Linked DNA regions of Cycloclasticus pugetii PS-1. The protein of the gene in region 2 interacts with the protein of the main gene of each other region in a pairwise test. Links are inferred from orthologs where the notes say so. Each region holds a gene or a part of one and is shown on either strand. Other genes may lie near its edges.

What was found.
Region 1: the proteins of CYCPU_RS0107135 (region 2) and def interact in binary tests that used the Escherichia coli proteins (3 or more experiments, as listed by UniProt). The link is inferred for Cycloclasticus pugetii PS-1 from one-to-one orthologs.

Annotation. Positions count from the first base shown.
Region 1 is NZ_ARVU01000001.1:2,218,453-2,230,107, reverse strand. What follows is about bases 3,268-6,147. They hold def (peptide deformylase), read right to left. Parts: upstream 5,033-6,147; coding sequence 4,502-5,032; downstream 3,268-4,501. Other genes in these bases: CYCPU_RS0110850 (LysM peptidoglycan-binding domain-containing protein), read left to right, coding at 5,173-6,147; fmt (methionyl-tRNA formyltransferase), read right to left, coding at 3,565-4,488; rsmB (16S rRNA (cytosine(967)-C(5))-methyltransferase RsmB), read right to left, coding at 3,268-3,563. In the rest of the region: CYCPU_RS0110875 (ATP-binding protein), read right to left, coding at 1-1,687; CYCPU_RS0110870 (DUF4390 domain-containing protein), read right to left, coding at 1,669-2,265; more of rsmB, read right to left, coding at 2,247-3,267; more of CYCPU_RS0110850, read left to right, coding at 6,148-6,189; DNA-processing protein DprA, read left to right, coding at 6,192-7,352; CYCPU_RS0110840 (Smg family protein), read left to right, coding at 7,374-7,850; topA (type I DNA topoisomerase), read left to right, coding at 7,859-10,150; purE (5-(carboxyamino)imidazole ribonucleotide mutase), read left to right, coding at 10,169-10,684; CYCPU_RS0110825 (L-threonylcarbamoyladenylate synthase type 1 TsaC), read left to right, coding at 10,692-11,246; hemF (oxygen-dependent coproporphyrinogen oxidase), read left to right, coding at 11,264-11,655. UniProt on the Escherichia coli protein: Removes the formyl group from the N-terminal Met of newly synthesized proteins. Requires at least a dipeptide for an efficient rate of reaction. N-terminal L-methionine is a prerequisite for activity but the enzyme has broad specificity at other positions.
Region 2 is NZ_ARVU01000001.1:1,456,976-1,468,630, forward strand. What follows is about bases 5,589-8,468. They hold CYCPU_RS0107135 (aspartate-semialdehyde dehydrogenase), read left to right. Parts: upstream 5,589-6,458; coding sequence 6,459-7,478; downstream 7,479-8,468. Other genes in these bases: adk (adenylate kinase), read left to right, coding at 5,702-6,349; CYCPU_RS0107140 (type IV pilus assembly protein FimV), read left to right, coding at 7,552-8,468. In the rest of the region: dapE (succinyl-diaminopimelate desuccinylase), read left to right, coding at 1-344; gorA (glutathione-disulfide reductase), read left to right, coding at 371-1,720; CYCPU_RS0107100 (DUF1244 domain-containing protein), read right to left, coding at 1,816-2,124; cell division protein ZapE, read right to left, coding at 2,136-3,239; CYCPU_RS0107110 (hypothetical protein), read left to right, coding at 3,340-3,672; CYCPU_RS0107115 (septation protein A), read left to right, coding at 3,691-4,245; CYCPU_RS0107120 (BolA family protein), read left to right, coding at 4,265-4,561; CYCPU_RS0107125 (peptidylprolyl isomerase), read left to right, coding at 4,551-5,354; more of CYCPU_RS0107140, read left to right, coding at 8,469-9,630; thiosulfate oxidation carrier protein SoxY, read left to right, coding at 9,901-10,359; thiosulfate oxidation carrier complex protein SoxZ, read left to right, coding at 10,405-10,707; CYCPU_RS0107155 (flagellar protein FliT), read right to left, coding at 10,722-11,030; flagellar export chaperone FliS, read right to left, coding at 11,036-11,431; flagellar filament capping protein FliD, read right to left, coding at 11,457-11,655.

The DNA.
Region 1 (11,655 bases), 760 kb from region 2 along the record:
GGCGTGCGAAATTCGAAAAGTCATTGACCATGCTTTTTAAGGCGCTGACCTGTTGTACGATGGTCTCTGTCGATTTTTTCAGTACTTTATTGGCATCATCATTGAGCTGTGAGTGAAGTTTTCTTTGTAGCCGTTCAGCAGATAATTGAATCGGGGTTAAGGGGTTTTTAATTTCATGTGCTAGACGTTGAGCGACTTCGCTCCACGCCGCGTTTCTTTGTGACTGGATAATGGGGGTAACATCATCAAAAATTAACACGTAACCAGATAATGTTTTATCGGCGGCATACAAGGGAGTGCCTTTTAGACGTAGAGTTTTCTTTTGATGGTTAATATAGAAGATGAATTCTCGTTGCCACTCTTTTTCTTTAGCGGAAAAATTATCAATCAGTAAACTGGTAAAGGCTTCTAGTTCTGGGAATTTAGCGGCAATGTCGGCAAGTGAGTATTCAATACAGGCCGATAAGGGGTGTTCGAGAATCTGGTTGGCACCATAATTGGTTGTTTTAAGTCGTAACGTAAGGTCAAAGCCTAAAACGCCATTAGAAAGGTGGCTTAATATGGTTTCTAAATGAGCATGTTGGTTCTCCGCGTCTCGTTGGGCGTTATAGGCTGCTTGTCGAGAGCTAGATATTCGCAATGTCATGGCATTAAAAGAATTAATAAGGAAGCCAAGTTCGTCTTTTCGATTGGTTTTTAGTTTCTTTTCGTAATTCCCTTCGGCAATAGCTTGAGTGCCTTTAACTAATTGGCGAATCGGTGCGACTAGTTCTCTTGCAAACACAAAGGCTGCCCAGCTAGCAGCTAAAATGCTAAATAGTAGAGCAAGAGAGAGTGTCAGGGTGAAACTAAACTTTAAAGAGTCTCGTAAATAACTGAATTCTTGATAGGTCGTATAAGCATCTTCTACCGAGTCGGCTAATTGACTAATATCTTCGGGTATCTCATAGATGGCTTGTAGGTAGCGCCTTGGATTGGTGTTTTTAATTTCCACGATGCTGCGGACAATTAAGCCTTTATCGGAGCTAGGTTCGAAGCCAATAAATTCTCGGTTTTGTTTGGCGAGCAGAAGCGTTGAACTGTCAGGCGTATTGGGAATGAGTACGCTGGGATCAATGTTAGTTGTGGCAATAATCTGCCCTTGTCTTGAAAAGGCGGTGAGTTCATTGGCATTGGTTTGTGCGCGTAGGCCGGCTAAGGTTAGCGATAAAAAGATATCTGGTTCGCTTTCTAGCTGACTAGCTAATTGACGAGTCTCCTTCATTAAGGAAAGAGTACGGTTATCTAGGGATCGGCGGCTCAGTGTTAATGAGCTTTCCATCGCGGTGTCTATTTTTGCATCAAACCAACTGTCAATACTTTGGTGTAGGAGCTGACTAGAAAAGTAAAAAACAATGCCAGTTGGGATCACAGAAATGGCAAAAAAAAGCAGCACAATGTGTACCGTAATACGTGAACCAACGGCTTGAGTTGAAAACTGTTGCCAAAGCCAGCGAATGTTTGAGAATAGCAGTCCGAATAAGAAAATAGTGCCTGCGATATTGATCAGAATAAGTGCAGAAAACAAGCCATTGAATTGAGAGTTAGACTCTGTTGCATGGCTCATCAAGTACAGGCTAAATAGCAGGCTGAGTAACACACCTGCGGGAATAAAATAGGCTCTCTTTTTTACTGGGCTAGTGGCCATTGAAAGGTATTGCTACGTAAGTGCCAGCCAGGGGTTATATAAGCTAAAGGGCGCATTGGAAGTGGTAATGCTTCAATATTTAGGTAGGCGTTTAAAGAAGCATTGGCATTAATGTGAGGGCTGTTTGTTAATGTGTATATAGGGATGTCAGTCAGTGTGCCTAATGAGTGAAGCGCTGCCGAAAGGCTGGAAAAGTTAAGTCGTATATTATTGGTGGTATCAGAGACTTGATAGATTTTAGCTAAAGTATGGTATCTCAGTTGATAGGGTAGGGTGAGGTTTGTATGGTGTTTGTTCCAAAGCCATTTTCTAGGTTCAGTGATTGAAAGGTCAATGTTGAAGGTAAGAGTGACTCCGTTGTGCAAAGCTTCGATGGCTTCATCGCTGAGGTTATAGACTATAAGACTGTTGAGCAAAAAAGTGCTGTCTTGCTGCGTTAGTGTGGCTGTTTTTATGGTGATATTGGGTTTTTCATCGGCCAGTAGGTTTGCTGGTAATAGCAGGCAAGCAAAAAAAAGCATGAAGAAGGAGAGTCGACAATAAAAGCGAATCGCCGGCATTAGATTTTTGTTAAACATGCGTAATAAAAACCATCCATATTGTTATCACCCGGTAAAATTTGCTGGCCATGTTCACAAGTGTGACCCCATTCAGCATTTATTTTAATTTCTTTTGCATCAGGGTGTTCGGCCAGAAAAGTAGATATTTGTTGGCTGTTTTCAGCTGATAATATAGAGCAGGTTGCATATAAAAGCACACCCTTTTTATCGAGCAAGGGCCAGATGGTTTTTAATAGCTTGCTTTGTAGTTCGATAAGAGCAGGAATGTCGGATGGTTGACGTAATATTTTAATGTCGGGGTGGCGTCTGATTACGCCTGTAGCGGAGCAGGGTGCATCTAGTAGAATGCGTTGAAAAGGTTTTTCATCAAACCATTCGTCGGCTTCTAGTGCATCAACGGTCATGACCTCAGCGTTGAGCTTTAATCGTTGAAGGTTTTCTAGAACACGTTGATTGCGCTTTTCATCAATATCAAGCGCTAGCAGAGAAACGGTGCCGGCGGCCTGTTCTAAAATATGGGCTGCTTTACCGCCTGGCGCTGCGCAGACGTCTAATATGCGTTGTCCGCCTTTAATGTCTAACAGTTCAGCCGCCAGTTGAGCTGCGCCGTCTTGTACTGAAGAGGCACCCTGCCAGAAGTCAGGCAGTTGATCAACATTGACCGGTTTTTCCAGTGTTAAACCTACTGTGTTGAAAGGGTTTTTTGTTGCGTGAATAGCGTTGTCGCTTAATTGCTGTAGATAGTGGTCTCGCGTGACTATTTTTTGATTAACCCGAATGGACATGGGCGGGTACTGGTTGTTTGCGGCAAGAATTTTTTTAGTTTGCTGTCCCCAACTTTTTGATATTTCTTTGACGAGCCAATCTGGATGAGAGAAGCGTTGGTTAAGTTGTTCGTCAACGGTTTTTTCAAGTGATTCTCTGTTGCGTAAAAAGTTGCGTAAAACGCCATTAAGCACACCGTTCGCCCAGCTTTTTTTTCCACGTTTACATTGGCTTACAGTCTCTGATACGGCGGCGTGGTCAGGTGTGCTGAGATAAATAATTTGGTACAAGCCGATTAAGGCCAGTACAGTAATATCCAAGTCTTTAGCTTTAAAGGGTTTCTTCAATAAAAGGTGGAGAATGGCATCGAGACGACTGTGCCAACGAAGAGTGCCGTAGCAAAGTTCTCGACAGAATGCCTTTTCACGAGGCTCTAAATTTTCACTTAAACTTAAGGCATCGGTGAGTGATTTGCCGTGTTGGATAACGGCGCATATAACAAGAACAGCCGTTTCCCGGGCAGAATGGCTAGTGTTTTTCTTTGCGTTCATCTTAGCCTAATGTTAATGCGTTGATGTGATGTGCAGATAGGTAGTCGGACGCGGACATGCGCCGTTTATTAGCAGGTTGAAGCTCGTTAACTTCAATGAAGTAATCGCCACAGGCAACAAATAATTTATTTTTCTCAGTGTTAACCTCTCCTGGCTGCCCGGAAGTGGGAAGTTGGGTGACGGTTGCCTGCCAAATGCGTAAGGGTTTGTTGTTGAGAAGCGTGTGGGCTACCGGCCATGGGTTGTAACCTTGAATGCTGCGTTGAACGTCAGCAGCTGGCTTGCTCCAATCTATCAGGGCTTCTTGCTTACTGAGTTTGTGAGCATAGGTCGCTTCATTGTTGTTTTGGCGGCTCGGGCTAAGTTGTTGTGCGTCAACGAGGGGCAGTAAATCTATTAAGGCGTTGGCGCCTAAGGTCGATAATTTATTGTGGAGGCTGCTGGAAGTGTCCTCGGGCTGAATAGGGAGAACAGTTTTTGACAACATATCTCCGGTGTCGAGGCCGGTATCCATTTGCATTAAGGTAATGCCGGTTTCTTTATCGCCCGATAAAATAGCACGTTGAATAGGTGCGGCGCCGCGCCAGCGAGGCAATAAGGAGGCATGGATGTTAATGCAGCCAAATTTGGGTGTATTCAAGACAAGGTCTGGCAAAATAATACCGTAGGCGACAACAATCATAAGGTCTGCCTGATACTGTTCTAGCGTTGTTATCGATGCTGCTGATTTGAAGTTAACGGGCTGTTCAATGGGTATATTAGCGTCCAATGCGCATTGTTTGACGGGGCTAAGTTGAACTTTTCGTCCCCGGCCGGCCGGTCGGTCTGGTTGTGTATAAACAGCGCAGACATGATGCTGACTAGCTATAAGCGCTTGAAGCGTTGGCACCGAAAAATCAGGCGTGCCTGCAAATATAATGTTCATGTTTAAAGGCCAGCTATAGCGAGTTGGATTGAGTTGTTTGTTCGGCTCGTTCTTTATCCATTCGCACTAGCTTCTTTCGAATGCGATTGCGTTTTAAAGGAGACAGGTAATCGACAAATAATTTTCCGTCTAAATGATCTATTTCATGTTGAATGCATACGGCCAATAAATCGTCAGCTGTTAGCTCGAAAGGCTTGCCATGTTCATCTTGAGCGCTAATCGTTACTGACTCTGCTCTTTCTACGTCTTCATAAAATCCAGGGACCGATAGACAGCCTTCTTGCATTACTTCAATGCCTTCTTTATGAGTGATAACTGGGTTAATGAGGCAAAGCTGTTCGTTTTTATCTTCAGAGACGTCAATGACAATGAGGCGTTTATGGTAATTCACCTGCGTTGCGGCAAGTCCAATACCGGGCGCTGCGTACATGGTTTCAAACATATCGCGAATAAATTGCCTCAATTCGTCATCAAAGACGGTGATATCGGTGGCTTTTGTTCGTAGCCGTTTGTCAGGAAAATGCAGAATATTTAATTTTGTCATATTGGAAGGGGGTGAAATATGCGACGGTGGCCAATTGTTTAGAGTGAATTCTAACGAATTTAGGTTAAACTTTGAATAGTCAATATTTTAAGCTAGACTTAGAATGTTATTAAATCGCCAATAAAAGGAAGATCGTGGCCATGAAAAAATTATTAGTGTTAGTGGTTGGAGTGTTGTTGAGTTGGAGTGTACTGGCAAACGATATTAAGCTGAACCCATCACACCCGGATCGCTACGTGGTTGTAAAAGGAGATACACTTTGGGGTATTTCTGCACGTTTCCTACAAACGCCATGGCGTTGGCCAGATATATGGCAAGCGAATGATCAAATTGCGAACCCACACTTAATTTACCCCGGCGATATTATTGAGTTGTCTTTTGTAGATGGCGTGCCAAGGTTGACTTTAAAAAGAGGTGATGGGAAATTATCACCCTCAATTCGGCGTTCTAGTTTAGCGGATGCCATTCCTGCAATACCGATTGATGCCATTGCACCCTTTTTAAATAGTCCAAGAGTGATGACGCAAGAGGAGTATGAGTCTGCGCCTTATGTCGTGGCATTTGATGATGAGCATATTCTCGGAAGTCCGGGCTACAAAGCGTATGTCCGTTCATTTCAAGACGGCATAGCCGATGGCTACATTATTGTGCGACAAGGCGAAGAATATTTGGATGGAGAAACTGGGGAGTCATTGGGTTTCGAGGCGGTCTATATTGCAGAGTCGACGGTAGAGCTGAAAGGAGACCCAGCGACTGTGATGTTGTCTAAATCAACGCGTGAAGTACGAAAAGGTGATCGTTTATTACCGGCTATCGAAGGACCGATTGTTCAAAACTACTTCCCTCATGCGCCAAAGAGCAATATTAGAGGGCAAATTGTTGGAATCGTTGATGGTGTGTCGAAAGTAGCAAAATATGATGTTGTGGTGATTGACCGTGGCGAACAAGACGGCGTTGAAGTGGGTCATGTGTTACAAATTGATCGAGCAGGCGAAACGGTTAGAGACATCATTGCTGGTGGTGGCGCAGAAGTGACGTTACCGGATGAAAAGGCCGGCGTGTTAATGGTATTTAGGGTGTTTGACCGAGTCAGCTATGGTCTCGTGATGGAAAGCTCTCGCGTGATACACCGCCACGATGTTGTTCATACCCCTTAGTATTGGATAGCTCTAACGGGGAAGACGGGCGAGTTTCTTCAGCGAGCATTCTTGCTTCTGATTATCGTCCTTGGTTAGCTTTATGGCGAATTACTGGCGTTGGTGCTAAAACATATTTATCGTTATTGGAGGTCTTTGGTACGCCGGAAAATGTTCTTGGCGCCTCCGCAGCATCGCTCAAGCAGGCTGGGCTTTCTTCAGCGGTTATTCAGCAAATAAAAAACCTGGATGAGCGTGAAATTGAGCCAGATTTAAACTGGCTCAAACGTGAAGATTGTCACCTTATGTGTTGGTACGATGAAGATTACCCGCTTTTGCTTAAAGAAATTCCAGACCCGCCGCCTATTTTATTTATTCGTGGTAATCGTAGCTTGTTAGGATCTTTGCAAATAGCCATGGTAGGAACAAGAAACCCTTCACCAATGGCCATGAAAACAGCGCATGCATTTTCAAAAAGCTTTGCCACCTTTGGCTTAACAGTAACGAGTGGTTTAGCATTAGGCGTTGATCAAGCGGCGCATGAAGGTGTTTTAGAGGCCGGCGGAAAAACAATCGCTGTCGCTGCTACAGGGCTCGATAGGGTTTACCCCGCTGGTCACAAGCCGTTGGCTGAAGAAATTATTAAATCTGGTGCGTTGGTGTCGGAATTTCCAATTGGCACACAACCAAAACCGGGTTATTTTCCGAGAAGGAATAGAATTATTAGCGGCTTAAGCTTGGGTGTTTTGGTGGTTGAGGCGGCGATAAAGAGTGGAACCTTGATAACAGCAAAACATGCAATGGAGCAAGGCCGGGAAGTGTTTGCAATCCCCGGGTCGATTCACAATCCGCTTGCAAAAGGCTGCCATCATTTGATCCGACAAGGGGCTAAATTAGTTGAAACGGCTGAAGATGTACTTGAAGAGTTAGGTAACTTATCGTTGGCGGCTCTCAATGAAGATGATGGGCAGAACGAAGAGCTTAGGTTGAATAAGACATCAATAACGGGTGATTATGCTGTTTTACTTGAAAAAATTGCGTTTGACCCCACCTCCGTAGATGAACTAATAACAGAAACTAATTTTACAGCCGAAGAGATTTCGTCTATGTTACTGGTATTGGAGCTTCAAGGTTTAGTGTCATCTGCGCCTGGAGGCCTTTTCTATCGGTGTTCAGCCGAATAAATAGAGATAAAATTAAAATAAATGAAAGAAACTATTTTTGAAGTACTTGTGTATTTGTTCGAGCATTATATTGATGCGGGCGATGAAAAGGCCCTTGAGCAAGGCAAGTTAAAAACTGAATTGCTGGAAGCAGGGTTTACAGAAAACTATGTTGATCGAGCCTTTGATTGGATGGGTGAGTTAACGACTCAACCATCGCAGGTGATGGAGAACTATGTTGGTCAAAGTGCGATCCGGGTTTATTCAGCCGAAGAACGATTACGTTTTGATGTTGATGCGCAAGGCTTCTTGTTGTTTTTAGAGCAGACAGGGATTATCGACTTAACACGCCGTGAGCTGATAATTGATAGAGCGATGGCCTTGGGTGATGCGCTTCTTTCTGTAGATCATGTGAAGTGGGTCGCGTTAATGGTGCTGTTTAGTCAATCTGGCATGGAAGGTCATTATTCACAAATGGAGGAGCTGGTTTACGGCGATACTCCATTCGAACTTCATTAGGTCTTATTATGTCAGCTCTTGTCATTGTTGAATCGCCAGCAAAAGCAAAAACCATTGAAAAATATTTAGGCAAAGGATTTACTGTTCTAGCGTCATATGGCCACGTGAGGGACTTGGTTCCGAAGGAGGGCGCGGTAGACCCGGACCATGATTTTGCGATGAAGTATTCTTTGGTCGAAAGGAATCAGCGTCATGTGCAGGCGATTACAAAGGCGATGAAAAAAGCCGATGAGCTTTATCTTGCAACCGACCCGGATAGAGAGGGTGAGGCCATTTCATGGCATGTTTCTGAGTTATTAAAGGAAAAAAAACTGCTCAAAGATAAGCCGGTACATCGAGTGGTTTTTCATGAGATTACTAAAAAATCAATTCAAAAAGCGATACAGGAGCCGCGTGAATTATCAATGGATATGGTTGATGCGCAGCAAGCTAGACGCGCACTCGATTATTTGGTTGGTTTTAATTTGTCGCCGTTGTTATGGAAAAAAATCAGACGCGGCTTATCTGCTGGGCGGGTTCAAAGCCCAGCGTTAAGATTAATTGTTGAACGTGAATTAGAAATAGAAGCTTTCAATAGTCGTGAATATTGGAGTATTGAAGCGGCAACTAAGGCGGCTAACCAATCTTTTAAAGCCAAGCTAACACATGTGGATGGCGAAAAGCTGACCCAGTTTAGTGTCGAAAACGCGGCGGATGCGAATAAAATAAAAGACGATATTGTGGCTGTTGCCGCCAATAAATTATTGGTTAAAAAGCTACAAAAAAAACAGCGTAAACGTAACCCAGCCGCCCCCTTTACAACCTCCACACTTCAGCAAGAAGCATCTAGAAAGTTAGGTTTTACAACTAAAAAGACCATGCAGATTGCTCAGCAGCTTTATGAAGGGGTAACCATCGGTTCAGAATCAATTGGTCTGATAACGTATATGCGAACAGATTCGGTGAACTTAGCGGCTGAAGCGGTTGATGAAATTCGTCAATTGATTGAATTGCGTTATGGTAAAGAGAATCTACCTAAACAAGCGCCGGTTTACAAAACTAAATCAAAAAATGCTCAAGAAGCCCATGAGGCTATTCGTCCAAGCTCAGCAGCAAGGATTCCTGATGAAATTAGAGGGTCGTTGTCGAATGACCAATATAAACTCTATTTATTGATCTGGAAACGCGTGGTGGCCAGCCAAATGGTTCATGCGTTGATTGATGGGGTGAGTGCAGACCTAACCTGCGGCAAGGGCTATGTTTTTCGGGCCACAGGTTCAACGGTAAATAAACCCGGTTTCATGTCAGTGTATCTTGAAGGTAAAGATGACAGTAAAGAGGATGATGACAATAAGGAAAAAATGTTACCACCTCTGGAAGAAGGTGCGCTAGTTGATTTGCAAGAGGTGATAGCGAACCAACATTTTACTGAACCGCCCCCTCGTTATGGTGAGGCAAGCCTAGTTAAAGCGCTTGAAGAGCATGGAATTGGCCGGCCATCGACCTATGCATCGATTATTTCAACATTACAAAATCGCGACTATGTAGAGCTAGAAACGAAACGCTTTTATCCGACTGATGTTGGGCGAATTGTAAATAAATTTTTAACGCAGCATTTTACGAATTATGTGGATTATGACTTCACCGCTAAATTAGAAGATGGCCTGGATGCCGTTTCAAGAGGTGAAATGCAGTGGTTGCCATTAATGAAGACGTTTTGGCAGCCATTTAAAACACTGATTGATGATAAGGAAGTCAGTGTTCAACGTAGCGATGTTACGCAAGAGGCGCTGGAGGAAAAGTGTCCAGAGTGCGGTAAACAGCTATCGATTCGCTTGGGTAGAAATGGACGGTTTATTGGCTGTACGGATTACCCCGAATGCAGTTATACGCGTAACTTGAATGATGATGCCGCTTCTGCAGAGCCTGAAGTTGTTGAAGGGAGAAAATGCCCAAAGTGTGAATCTAATTTAATTATTCGCACCGGTCGATATGGCAAATTTATAGGTTGTAGTGCTTACCCAGATTGTAAGCATATGGAACCTTTGGAGAAACCAAAAGACACGAATGTTGTTTGTCCTGATTGTAAAAAGGGAACAATACTTGAACGTAAATCTCGAAAGGGTAAAATATTCTACTCGTGCTCTAATTATCCTAAGTGTAAATATGCATTATGGAATGAGCCGATTAATGAGCCATGCCCAAATTGTAATTGGCCTATTTTGACATTAAAAACAACTAAAAGACGTGGCACTGAAAAAGTCTGTCCACAACAAGAATGTTCCTACGTAACGCCATGCGAAGAAATGGCTAAAACTTAATAAATTAAAAGGTAAATGATGCAAGATAATAAAACATTTGTAGCCGTTTTAATGGGCTCTGACTCTGACTTTCCTGTTATGCAGGCAACACTGGATGTATTAAAAGGATTAGACATACCATATGAGGTGAGAGTGACCTCAGCACATAGAACGCCAGTAGAAACACATGCCTACGTTACCGATGCCGATAAGAGAGGTTGCGCGGTCTTTATTGCAGCAGCAGGTCTGGCTGCTCATTTAGCAGGAGCAGTGGCGGCTAATACCGTTAAGCCTGTTATTGGTGTGCCGCTTGATGCGGGTTCTTTACAAGGGCAAGATGCATTATTGTCGACCGTACAAATGCCAGCAGGTATCCCTGTTGCTAGTGTAGCGATTGGTAAGCCGGGTGCAAAAAATGCGGCTTATCTTGCCGCTCAAATTATCGGCTTGTTTGATGAGGGCGTTGCACAACGAGTACGTGCAGATAGAAAAGCGTCAGGCGAAGCTGTTATTAAGAAAAACCAAGCCCTGCAAGAAAAGCTTCAACAAGGGTAATCCGGTTGTGCCATCAGTTTGGCAAAAAAAACGGTTTGTTGCTCAACTTCAAGCCGGTGGTCTTGTAGCCTACCCAACAGAGGCCGTGTTTGGGTTAGGCTGCGACCCATTGAACGAAGGGGCAGTTTATCGACTGTTAGATTTAAAAGGGCGATCGGTTAGTAAAGGCTTGATTCTTATCGCATCTGATTTTTGTCAACTTGAACCTTATGTGCAGCCTTTATCTGATGACCTTATGTCAAAAATAAAGGGCCAGGTATCGGAGCCAACAACTTGGTTACTGCCTGCAAAAACATCGGTGCCAGCATGGTTGACAGGTGGGCGGAGTAATATAGCGGTTCGTTTGACACAGCATGGCCTAGCTAAAGAGCTGTGCCAGTTAGCTGGTACAGCGATTGTGTCTACTAGTGCTAACATGTCGGGTTGTGAGGCAGTAAGAACGGCGTATCAAGCGCGTCTAAAGTTTTTGTCGAAAAATGTTTATACAATAAGTGGCCAAGTAGGTGGCTTTTTGAATCCCAGCCGAATCATCGACCCCTTTTTAAATAAGCAATTACGTTAACCTAAGAGATTTTATTGATGTCTGCACCCAATCCCCAGCGTGTTAAAGACTACCTGTTGGCTTTGCAAAACAACATTTGTAGCAGTATTGAAGGCCTTGAGGAAGAGGGTGGTTTTAAAGAAGACCTATGGGATAGAGGGGGCGATACAGGCGGAGGGCGTACGAGGCTGATAGAGAATGGCAAGGTGTTTGAGCAGGCGGGGGTTAATTTTTCGCATGTAAGAGGTGACGCCTTACCCGGATCAGCAACACAGAATCGTCCCAAGTTGGCGGGGCGAAATTTTGAAGCAATGGGCGTTTCATTGGTGATACACCCTCGTAATCCTTATGTACCGACATCACATGCTAATGTGCGATTTTTTATCGCAGAAAAAGACGGTGAAGCACCAATTTGGTGGTTTGGAGGCGG
Region 2 (11,655 bases):
TAACACCCGAAGACATTAAACGGCGTATCACTTACATAGTGGACCAAAATTCAGATAATTATGAGCTTAGTTGGCAGGTATCGGGTTTACCATTTCTGACAGAGAAAGGAACATTAACCAACGCTGTTGAACAAGCCATTTATGAACTAACCGGCAGCACACCTGTTTTATCGACTGGCGGCGGCACATCTGATGGTCGCTTTATTGCCCCAAGTGGGGCCCAGCTTATTGAGCTAGGCCCCATTAACGAAACAATCCATAAGGTTAATGAATGCGTCCGTATTGACGATTTAGACACATTATCACTGACCTACTCTAAAATACTAGAAAATATTTTACTTTAACTACAAAACATAACTGGCTGATTTATATGAACTATGACTTTGATTTAATATCTATTGGTGGTGGTAGCGGTGGTATCGCTGGTGCGAATCGAGCAGCTTCTTACGGTGCTAAATGTGCGGTTGTTGAGCAAGCTAGGCTCGGTGGAACCTGCGTTAATGTTGGCTGCGTTCCTAAAAAGGTAATGTGGTTTGCCGCCTCGACAGCAGACATTATTCACTCGGCTAGCGATTATGGTTTTGACGCTTCACTCAATTCCTTTAACTGGCACTTGCTAAAGCAAAATCGAGACGCCTACATCAAACGCCTCAATGGAATTTATGGCAATAATTTACATAACAATAACGTCGAACATATTGAAGGAACCGCATCGTTTATTGATAGTCACACTATTCAGGTTGGTGACAAACAATATACGGCTAAACGTTTCCTCATTGCCACCGGGGGTAAACCGGCTGTCCCCAATATTCCTGGTGCGCAATACGGTATTACATCGGATGGTTTTTTTGAACTTGAAAAACAGCCCAGCAAAGTGGCCATCATTGGTGCAGGGTTTATTGCCGTTGAGCTCGCAGGTGTCTTCCAAGCCTTAGGCACTCAAGTAACACTTATTATACGAGGTGACCACGCTCTTCGATCATTCGATAGTATGTTAGGTACTGAGTTAATGAAAGCCATGCAACACCAAGGTATTCAAGTTGAAACTCAAACCACACAAACGTCTATTGATAAAAGCCCAGAAGGAAAATTAACCATCAACACCACTACTGGCGTCGTTGACGGCGAATACGATGAAGTTATTTGGGCAATTGGACGTGAACCAAACACCGATTCATTATCTATTGAAAAGGCAGGTATTGAACTTGATAAACGTGGCTTTATCACCACCGATGAGTGGCAAAAAACATCTCAAGAGCATATTTTTGCCGTCGGCGATGTGACTGGGCGAGCTGCCTTAACACCCGTCGCTATTGCAGCAGCACGCCGCCTTTGCGACCGATTATTTAACGGCCAGCACGAGCGTAAATTAGATTACAACCTGATTCCTAGCGTCATCTTTTCACACCCGCCGATCGGAACAATTGGCCTCACACAAGAGCAAGCCATCGAGCAATTTGGCGATGACGTAAAAACCTACACCTCCACCTTTAACCCTATGACACAGGCGCTATCAGTTGATAAACAGCCCACCACTATGAAACTGGTAACCACAGGAAAAGAAGAAAAAGTGGTCGGTTGTCACCTGTTCGGTGAAAGCTCTGATGAAATTCTTCAAGGTTTTGCTGTAGCTATCAAAATGGGCGCAACCAAAAAGGACTTTGACGATACCGTTGCCATTCACCCAACAAATGCGGAAGAGTTAGTGACGATGACCTAGCCTTTAATATCAATAGGCTCTTAGTCATCAACGGTCTTGTCACCCAAAAAACACTAACCTAGGTGACACCGGAGCAGCATGAAAGGAGGTTAGCTCTAACCTCCTTTACGTCTTGCCTCACCGGCTTCAAATTCTGCTAACTGTTCAGGTGTTGCTGGTAATTGATATTTCTCTTTCCATTCGGCAAACGTCATGCCATACACAACCTCTCTAGCCGCTTCATAATCAATATCAACATCTCGTTCTTTCGCTTCAGCCATATACCATTTAGAAAAACAATTTCGGCAAAAGTCTGCCAAATTCATCAAATCAATATTTTGCACATCTGTCTTCGTTTGTAAGTGTTTAAGAATTCGCCTAAAAGTGGCGGCTTCAATTTCTAATTGTGTTTGTTTATCCATCATTATTCTCCTTTTTAGGGTAAGTGAGGCCTTTCTAAATATTCATGTGATTGCATTTCAAGCAAACGACTGACTGTACGTTCAAATTGAAAAGCCAGCTTTTTACCTTGATACAACTTCTCAGCAGACACTTGTGCTGACATAATTAATTTAACATTATGAGCATATAACTCATCGACTAAATTAACAAAACGGTTCGCATGGTCATTACTCATATCATTCATTACCACAACGTCTGATATCAATACGGTGTGAAAACAGCGCGAAATTTCAATGTAGTCAGCTGAACCACGTGGAATATCACAAATGACTTGATAATCAAACCATACAACCCCTTCTGAGCAATGCTTTACATCAATAATCCGCCCCTCTATTTCAAGTGCTGACTCAGGTTCAACATCTGCAACGGTTAAGTGTTCAAACAACTCATTTAATATTTTGTCTGTTTGATCATCCAAGGGAGAATGATAGATTTCCGCCTGTTCTAATTCTCGCAATCGGTAATCTGTTCCACTGTCTAATTTTCTAACCTTACAGTTGGCCTTCAATGCCTCGATAGCGGGTAAAAACCTTGCCCGTTGTAGTCCATCCTTATATAAACCATCCGGCTCGATATTAGACGTTGCAACTAAACAGATACCACGCTTAAATAAAGCCTCAAACAAGCGGCCTAACAGCATTGCGTCGGTAATATCGGAAACAAAAAACTCATCAAAACACAACACCCTACAACGTTGTGATATTCCATCGGCCACCTTTTGTAGTGGATCTTCAACATTTTTTATCTCACCGAGTTGTTTATGAACTTTTTGCATAAACCGATGAAAATGTGTTCGCTGCTTTTCTTTAAATGGTAAAGAATCGTAAAAGATATCCATAAGATAGGTTTTGCCCTGCCCTACACCTCCCCATAAGTAGAGCCCTTTGGGCGCCAATAAAAGAGGTTCTGATTTGGCCTTAAATATAGAAAAAAAACCTTTCTTTTCAGTTAGCTGGGAGGGTGTATTGAGCAGCTCTTTATACAAATCATTTAAACACTGAATAATGACTTTCTGTGCATCATCTTTAATAAAACTTTTTTGCGCCAGATCAAGTTCATAGCGTTCTAATGGGCTCATAGTGAAATATCAATAATTGTGTTAAATTGTTAATTTGAAGATATTGAAGTCGTTACCAAGCCAGCAACTTAAATTAAGTATATTGTAGCAATTATCCCTCATGAACATTCAAGCAAATTTAACCGGTGTTAGCCTAATACCAAATCCTAAAAAGGCTGCCAACAAACCGACTGGCACACAGGAAGATTTAAATGAAAAGCACATAGCAAGTCAGGAGAAAAACAGCCCGTTAACAACTAAAAACATTGAACGCGCTGAAATAATCCAAAAAATTGAAACGCTAAATGACAGTCAAAAAGCCAATATTCATATTGACAACCTAGACTACAAAAACCAAAAATCAATCCAGTCATACCTTGATCATCAGGCTCTAGAAAGCCAAACTCTACGCGATGAACTTCACAGTCAATTAGGCGTAGATTTTTCTGTTTAAATATACACCTCCTATACCATGAAACTTCTGACTGATTTTTTTCCAATATTACTATTTTTTATTGTCTACAAATGGCAAGGCATATACGCTGCAACAGTTGTCGCAATTATTGCGTCTGGCCTTCAGGTTGCTTCATTTTGGCTTAAAAATAAACGAGTCGATTCAACACATATAATGACTTTCTGCCTTATGCTTCTTTTTGGTGGCGCAACACTCTACCTACAAAATGAAACCTTCATTAAATGGAAACCCACAGTGATCAATTGGCTTTTTGCCTTTGCTTGCATTTCCACGCACTTTATTGGTAACACCCCTCTTGTTAAACGCATGATGAGCGGTGGATTAACACTTTCTGACAAAATTTGGACAAAACTAAATGGCATTTGGGCTCTTTTCTTTGTAGTACAAGGGCTTTTAAACCTGTATGTTATGTACAATTTCGACACAGATACTTGGGTAGATTTCAAATTGTTTGGAATGCTTGGGTTAACAATAATGTTTATTGTGGCTCAAGGCATTTACCTTACCAAGCACATCGAAGACCCTATAAACCAACCAGATAACCATAACTAGGAATTTTTCTACAGATAAAATGACAAACCGTACAGATATAATAAAAGACACTTTAAATAAGGCTATTCAGCCCGAGTTCATTCAAGTATTAGATGATAGCCAATCTCATGCAGGGCATGAAGGTGCTAAATCAGGTGGTGGGCATTTTTACCTGACCATTGTTTCTAATAAATTTGAAAATAAATCAAGAATTCAACGTCACCAGCTTATTTATCGAGCATTAGGTGACATGATGAAAAGCGACATTCATGCACTTAGCATTAAAGCCTTTACACCAGAAGAAAAACCGACAACAGGAGATTTAAATGAAGGGTAAATTAGTCATCATTGGTTCAATTTTACTAGCATCTATCGCCCCACAGGCATTCGCAAACGAAGACCCAACCATCGCTATTGTTAATGGACAAGAACTCAAACAATCAACCTTACAGTTTTACGCCCTAGAAAGGCGTCAAATCGATTCAAAAAACAATGTCCCAATGAACCAACTGGTTGATGATATCGTTAACATGCAACTCCTAAAAGAAGAAGCTCATAAGAATAAGTTAGACAAATCTTCTGACTTTAAGGCACGCATGAAGTTTATTAATTTAAGCATGCTTTCTCAAGTCGCTATGATTGACTTTCTTGACAACAACCCTATTCCTGAAGAGCGTCTAAAAGAAGAATATGATGCTAACATTAACGAAATGGATGTCACGGAACTTAAAGCTAGCCATATCTTAGTATCAGAAGAAGCGCAGGCGAAAGAAGTTATTGAGAAACTCAACAAAGGTACTCCATTCGCTACACTTGCCAAGGAATACTCAACAGGACCAAGCGGCCCAAAAGGTGGGGATTTAGGTTGGTTTGCTCCGCAACGAATGGTACCTGAGTTCTCGAAAGCCGTGCTTTCTTTGAAAGATAATGAATACACTAAACAGGCTGTACAAACTCAATTTGGTTGGCATATCATTTTACGCACTGGGAAACGTGATGGGACGCCGCCAACGTTTGAACAAGTCAAACCGAGCATTACGGCTAGTCTCGAACAAGAACATATTCAAAAACACATTAATGATTTAAGAAAAAAAGCAAAAATCGAAATCACACCACAAAAACCTCAATAGCCCTAAACACAACAGCATAGAGGCCATTTATCAAGGGCCTCTATGCTGCCCCCTACCTTTCTACGTTTACCCGCACCTCATCAATTAAGACGTGACCAGTTCACCTTATAAAACGCGTACTGCTCATCCTCTCACATCAGATAGATCTACTTTGTTTTAAATAAAAAACATACCCGCCTTCCCGCTCTCCCATCAAAAACCGAGCTGATCAATGATGGTATACCTGCCCATTGAGAAGCTTAAAAATCACCACCCCCTAACGTCTATAACAGCGCTAACAACTGGATTAAAACCTCGTATTATGTTATTTTGCGCGATTAAAATAACAATGGTTTTGAGGACAATTAATGCGCATAATTTTATTGGGTGGCCCTGGTTCCGGTAAGGGGACACAATCGCAATTTATCACTGAGAAGTACGGTATTCCTCAAATCTCCACGGGAGATATGTTACGAGCTGCCGTTAAAGCTCGCACACCATTAGGTATTGAAGCAAAAAAGGTTATGGATGTCGGCGGCCTTGTCTCTGATGAAATTATTTTAGGCTTAATCAAAGAACGATTAACAGAAGATGATTGTTCAAAAGGTTTCTTGTTAGATGGTTTCCCACGCACAATCCCACAAGCCATTGGCCTTGCAAACATGGGCATAGAGGTTGATCACGTCATACAAATTGCTGTCGATGACGAAGAAATCGTCCGTAGAATGGCTGGAAGGCGCGTGCACTTGGACTCTGGCAGAACATACCACCTTACTTATAACCCGCCTAAACAAGAGGGACTTGATGACATTACTGGTGAGCCATTAATTCAACGTGCCGACGATCATGAAGACATTGTTCGCGATCGCTTAACAACTTACCACTCCCAAACAGCGCCACTTGTTGACTTCTATTCAAAGGCTGCTGAAACATCTGCAGTTAAATTCAGCACCATTGAGGGTGTTGGTGGTGTGCAAGACATTACTGCAAAAATATTCGCAGTACTCGACGACTAGGTGTTTGCCGAGCAAATTCTCGGCGATACAACAATAAAGCATCAGCTTAACTTTTGATTAAGCTGATAATTTCACTTAAAACTTAATGATTTTGCAAGGAATAACCTAAATGAAAACATATGATATTGCTGTTGTTGGCGCTACAGGCGCCGTTGGTGAAACGATGCTATCTATCCTTGAGGAAAGAAAGTTCCCTGTTGGAAATATTTACCCTTTAGCAAGCAGTCGCTCTGCTGGTGGCACTGTTCAATTTAATGGCAAAAACGTAAAAATCGGCAACCTCGCCGACTTTGATTTTAGTCAAGTTCAAATTGGTTTGTTTTCAGCAGGCGGTTCTGTTTCTGCAGAGTATGCGCCTAAAGCTGCCGCTGCCGGTTGTGTTGTTATAGATAACACATCACATTTCCGCTATGACGAAGACATCCCTCTCGTGGTGCCCGAAGTAAACCCAGAGGCCATCGCGCAACATACCAATAAAGGCATTATTGCAAACCCAAACTGCTCAACCATTCAAATGTTGGTTGCTTTAAAACCCATCTATGATGCGGTCGGTATTGAGCGTATAAATGTTGCCACTTACCAAGCCGTTTCAGGCACTGGAAAAAGCGCCATTGAAGAACTAGCTGGGCAAACAGCAAAATTATTAAATGGCAAAAATGCTGAGGCCAAAGTATACCCAAAACAAATAGCCTTTAATGCTTTACCCCAAATTGATGTCTTCCAAGACAACGGCTACACCAAAGAAGAAATGAAAATGGTTTGGGAAACCAACAAAATTTTTAACGATGATTCAATCAAAGTTAACCCAACTGCTGTCAGGATACCTGTTTTTTATGGCCACTCTGAGGCATTGCACATAGAAACTAAAGAGAAAATCAGCGTCGAAAAAGTCCGTGAGCTAATGTCCTCATTTGACGGAATTACACTTCTTGATGAACGCATTGACGGTGGTTATGCAACAGCAGTTACCGAATCAGCAGGTCATGATGATGTTTATGTCAGTCGCATCAGAGAAGATATCTCTCATCCTAGAGGGCTTAACCTCTGGGTCGTTGCAGATAATGTTCGTAAAGGCGCTGCATTAAACAGCGTACAAATTGCCGAAGTACTAGTAAAAAATTATCTTTAGTCTATAGTTGATATTAATAATATATTTCACTAATTTATGGATAGACGACTATCGTTAGTTTAGGAGCAACAAAATGAACAAGCCTACAAAAACTATTGCCGCACTTTGCCTGTTAAATTCTGCAAGTGCCCACGCATTAGGTGTCGGGGAAATTACAACGTATTCTGCCTTAAATCAGTTGTTAAAAGCGCAGATTCCGCTTGTTGGCTCCAAACAAGAAGACCCCAGCAATATAAAAATAGGCATTGCTTCAAGAGAGACTTTTGATAAAGCAGGAATTGATAGGCCACACTATCTAACCCAATTAAAGTTCACCCCTGTGCTAGGTAAAAACGGTGAAATTACCGTTGATGTTCGTTCGACTGCAACCATAAAAGAACCTTTCGTAAACTTTATTCTCGAAGTTGAATGGCCCCAGGGGCGTACATTAAAAGAATTTACTATTCTTTTAGATCCGCCCATCACAATGTCTGATGTTAGAACCAACCCACTAGAACTACCTCAAACACCCAGCATTACACCAGTAACACCCGTAAACGATGCATCGGTAACAACATATACACCCCCTACCACTACTGTGCAAACTGCACCTGCCAGTGAATATGGCCCAACAAAAAGTCGCGATACTATCTGGGGTATTGCTAAAAAACTCATTACTAATAATCGTACTGTCACTCATCAACAAATGATGCTGGCCCTTTATGACAATAACCCAGAAGCCTTCTACAAAGAAAATATCAATGCTTTAAAAAAAGGAGCGGTGCTTAAACTTCCAAGCACTGAACAGGCAGAAAGCCTCAGCCCTACACAAGCCAGCAATGAATATATTAAACACAATACACTCTGGTCTTCATCAACTACCGTCTCCAGTACGCCAGCGGCCGTTGCAAAACTAGACCAGAAAGACCAAGCCCTTGCAGCGACATCCGACGTTAAAAAAAAACTTGAAAATAACCTAGATGAGGCAAAACTAACCTTATTAACACCGAAGCAAGATACTGAAAAAAATATACCTATAGAAGGCAACACCACTGATACCCCAATAGGTTCAACAAGCTCTACAGAGCAAGCAAACATTGCCATTGAGATGGCTACAACCCTTGAAGAAGAAAACAAAGAGGTTAAATCACGTCTCAATGATTTAGAAAAACAAGTAGACAAACTACAACGTTTATTAGCTTTAAAAGATGAGCAGCTAGCACAATTACAAGCAGCAAAACCTGTCGTTGCTGAATCAACAGCAACAACTGTAAAGCCAGCCCCTATTGACACACCTGTCGAAAAAAATGATAGCAAGGATAATGATAACACCCTTGCCCTTTATGGCGGCGGCGCGCTCCTTGTTCTACTTGGGCTATTTTTAGCACGTCGAAAAAAGCAACGTAAGGAAACACAGCCTGAGGACGTATTTTCTGATACACCAGCTGTTGTACCAACTATTGATACAGACAATACTGATACCTCATCTACTATACTCGAAGAAGAGCCTCTTTTAAGCGAATTCATACCCAGCGAATTCGGCAGCAGTGAACATACCCAAGAAGCGGACCCTCTAACAGAGTGTGATGTCTATATTGCTTATGGTCGATTCCAACAAGCAGAAGATCTTATCAAAAGCGCGATAGAATCAGAGCCAGAAAACCTAGCTCTTAAATTAAAATTGCTTGATGTTTACTTTTCATCCAATAACGCTGAAGCTTTTGAAGAACAGGCCAGTTCATTATCAGACCTAAAAGATTCAGACCCTGACGCATGGAATAGCATTGTTGATATGGGCATGGACATCTGCCCTGACTCACCACTATTTCTAGCACCAGCAGAAGAAAACATTGAAATTCAAGCAGCACCAATTCAAACTGATGACCTTGACCTTGATTTAGAAATACAACAAGACATTGAGCCTGAAGAAGCTAACCACGACGAAGAACCAAAGAGTGAGTTTGAATTTGATTTTGACCTAATCAAAAATCAAGATACACCACAGGATCTGAGCAACCCTACCAGTGAGAGTATTGAAACCATGTTTTCATTAGCACAAGCTTCTCTCGAAATGGAAGACACAGAGTCGGCTCGTCAAACATTAGAAGAAATATTGGAGAACGGTAACGATTCCGACAAAGAAAAAGCACAAAAGATGCTCGATAGTTTGTAAAAAACCACCTTTAATGCGATCGTAAGCATAAAAGCTGCACCTCCCTTTTATGCTATAAAATGCTCAATACGAACGTACGTAGACAAACAAAACCGACCCTTTAATAAAGGCACCTTGCTCATTTGCAAAGAGTCTGCTGCTTGATTGTCATAAAGAACCCTACTTGAAAATACGTTTAATAATGACTAAGACTAGCGACTGCGCAAACGAAGGCTCCATTACAGACGGTTTTCCTTTATAGGTTTTAATCATAAGGCAACTATAAAAGAGATGATTATTTCACGTAGAAAATTTCTAAAATTATTAGCGGTGGGTGCCAGCACTTGTTTAACCTTGATATCTCCCCTCACTAGTTGGGCGGCATGGGCTAACGATGCCTTTAATGCCGACACTCTTAATAAGGCATACCAACATTTATTTGGCTCATCGACCCTCATTAACAGTAACGAGGTAAAGCTAAAGGCGCCTAAAACAGCAGAAAATAGCGATGCTGTTCCTATTTCGATCAAAACCAAGCTAAAAGGTGTCGACTCAATTAGTATTTTTGTACAAGACAACCCTCAACCTTTAACGGCAACCTTTCAAATCCCACCAGATACATTAGCATCTGTGTCGACCCGAATTCGTTTAGTTAAAACTAGCACCGTCATCGCTGTTATCAAAGCAGGAGACAAGTTATATAGTAGAAGCCAAAAAGTAAAAGTCTCATCAAGTGGGTGTACTCGTTAGCAACTTAATAATTCGTTATTAATCTCATCTTATTTGGAGATATAAATGAAAGTGAGAGCAAAAATAATAAATAACATCACTCATGTTAGGGTATTAGCTATACACCCCATGGAAACAGGTGAACGTATTGATAAAGACTCAGGCGAAAGGATATCCGCGAAATATATTCAAAAACTTAGCTGCGAACACAACGGTAAAGAAGTTTTTCTAGCACAATTTGGCACATCAATATCTCAAAACCCTTATCTGGCTTTCTCATTTAAAGAGGGTAAAAAAGGCGATATTTTATCGTTACGGTGGAATGATAATACCGGCGATGTAAAAAAGACTGACACAACCATTAAATAGCTTATTTCTAACTATTAACCTGTTGTTAAATAGGCATTAATAGCTTTATGTGCATGCCCTGCTTGCGACATTTCCATACGAAGGCTATCACGCTGACTCAATAAAAATTGAGTTAGGATTTTATTTTTATCTAGCACCAATTGAATACTTTCTGCCAATACTACAGCTTCGATATCTGGCGGTGTTTCAAACAAATGCTGTATGTCTGTATCACGTGCTTTTTCAAGCTTTACCACTGCATCCCATTCACCCTCTTGAGCTAGCTGAATGAGTTTTTCAGTATCCGCAAGAATAGAGTCAAGGCGTTGTAAATCACTTAGCATAAAAATTAACGTTGCGCGGCATCAGGGCTTATTGCATCCCACCCCATTTTGATCTGACTCAAAAGCTTACCCGCTTCATCAAGCAAGGCAGCATCATTCTTAATATTCGCCTGTAATAAAACGTGATTAATATATTCATAAAGTGCATCTAAATTCTTTGATATTTCACCACCTTGTTTGAAATCTAAACTCGCTCTAAGTCCTTCAATAATTGAAATAGCACTTCCAATTTGCTCACCTTTCTTAGCAACGTGCTGTTGCTTTAAAGCGCTTTTTGCAGACAATATTCGCGATAAGGCCCCATCCAATAGCATTTGGATTAACTTATGTGGTGATGCGTCCATTACACCACCATGTACGGATGTTTGTTGATACTGTTTTAATGCAGTTGCGCCATTCATAGGATTCTCCAATTATAAATGTACTTTAATTATTACTATTTGAATTATAAGCACCTGGTAAATTAGCCAGCTGCTGTGTTAAAAAATTACTCTGATTTTGTAAAGAACTTACCAGTATATCCATGGCGGTAAATTGACTTAATAGCCTACTTTCTAAGGACACTAACCGTCTATCTAGTGCTTCTCGCTGATCGGCAATATCATCCACGCTGACTTGTATACCG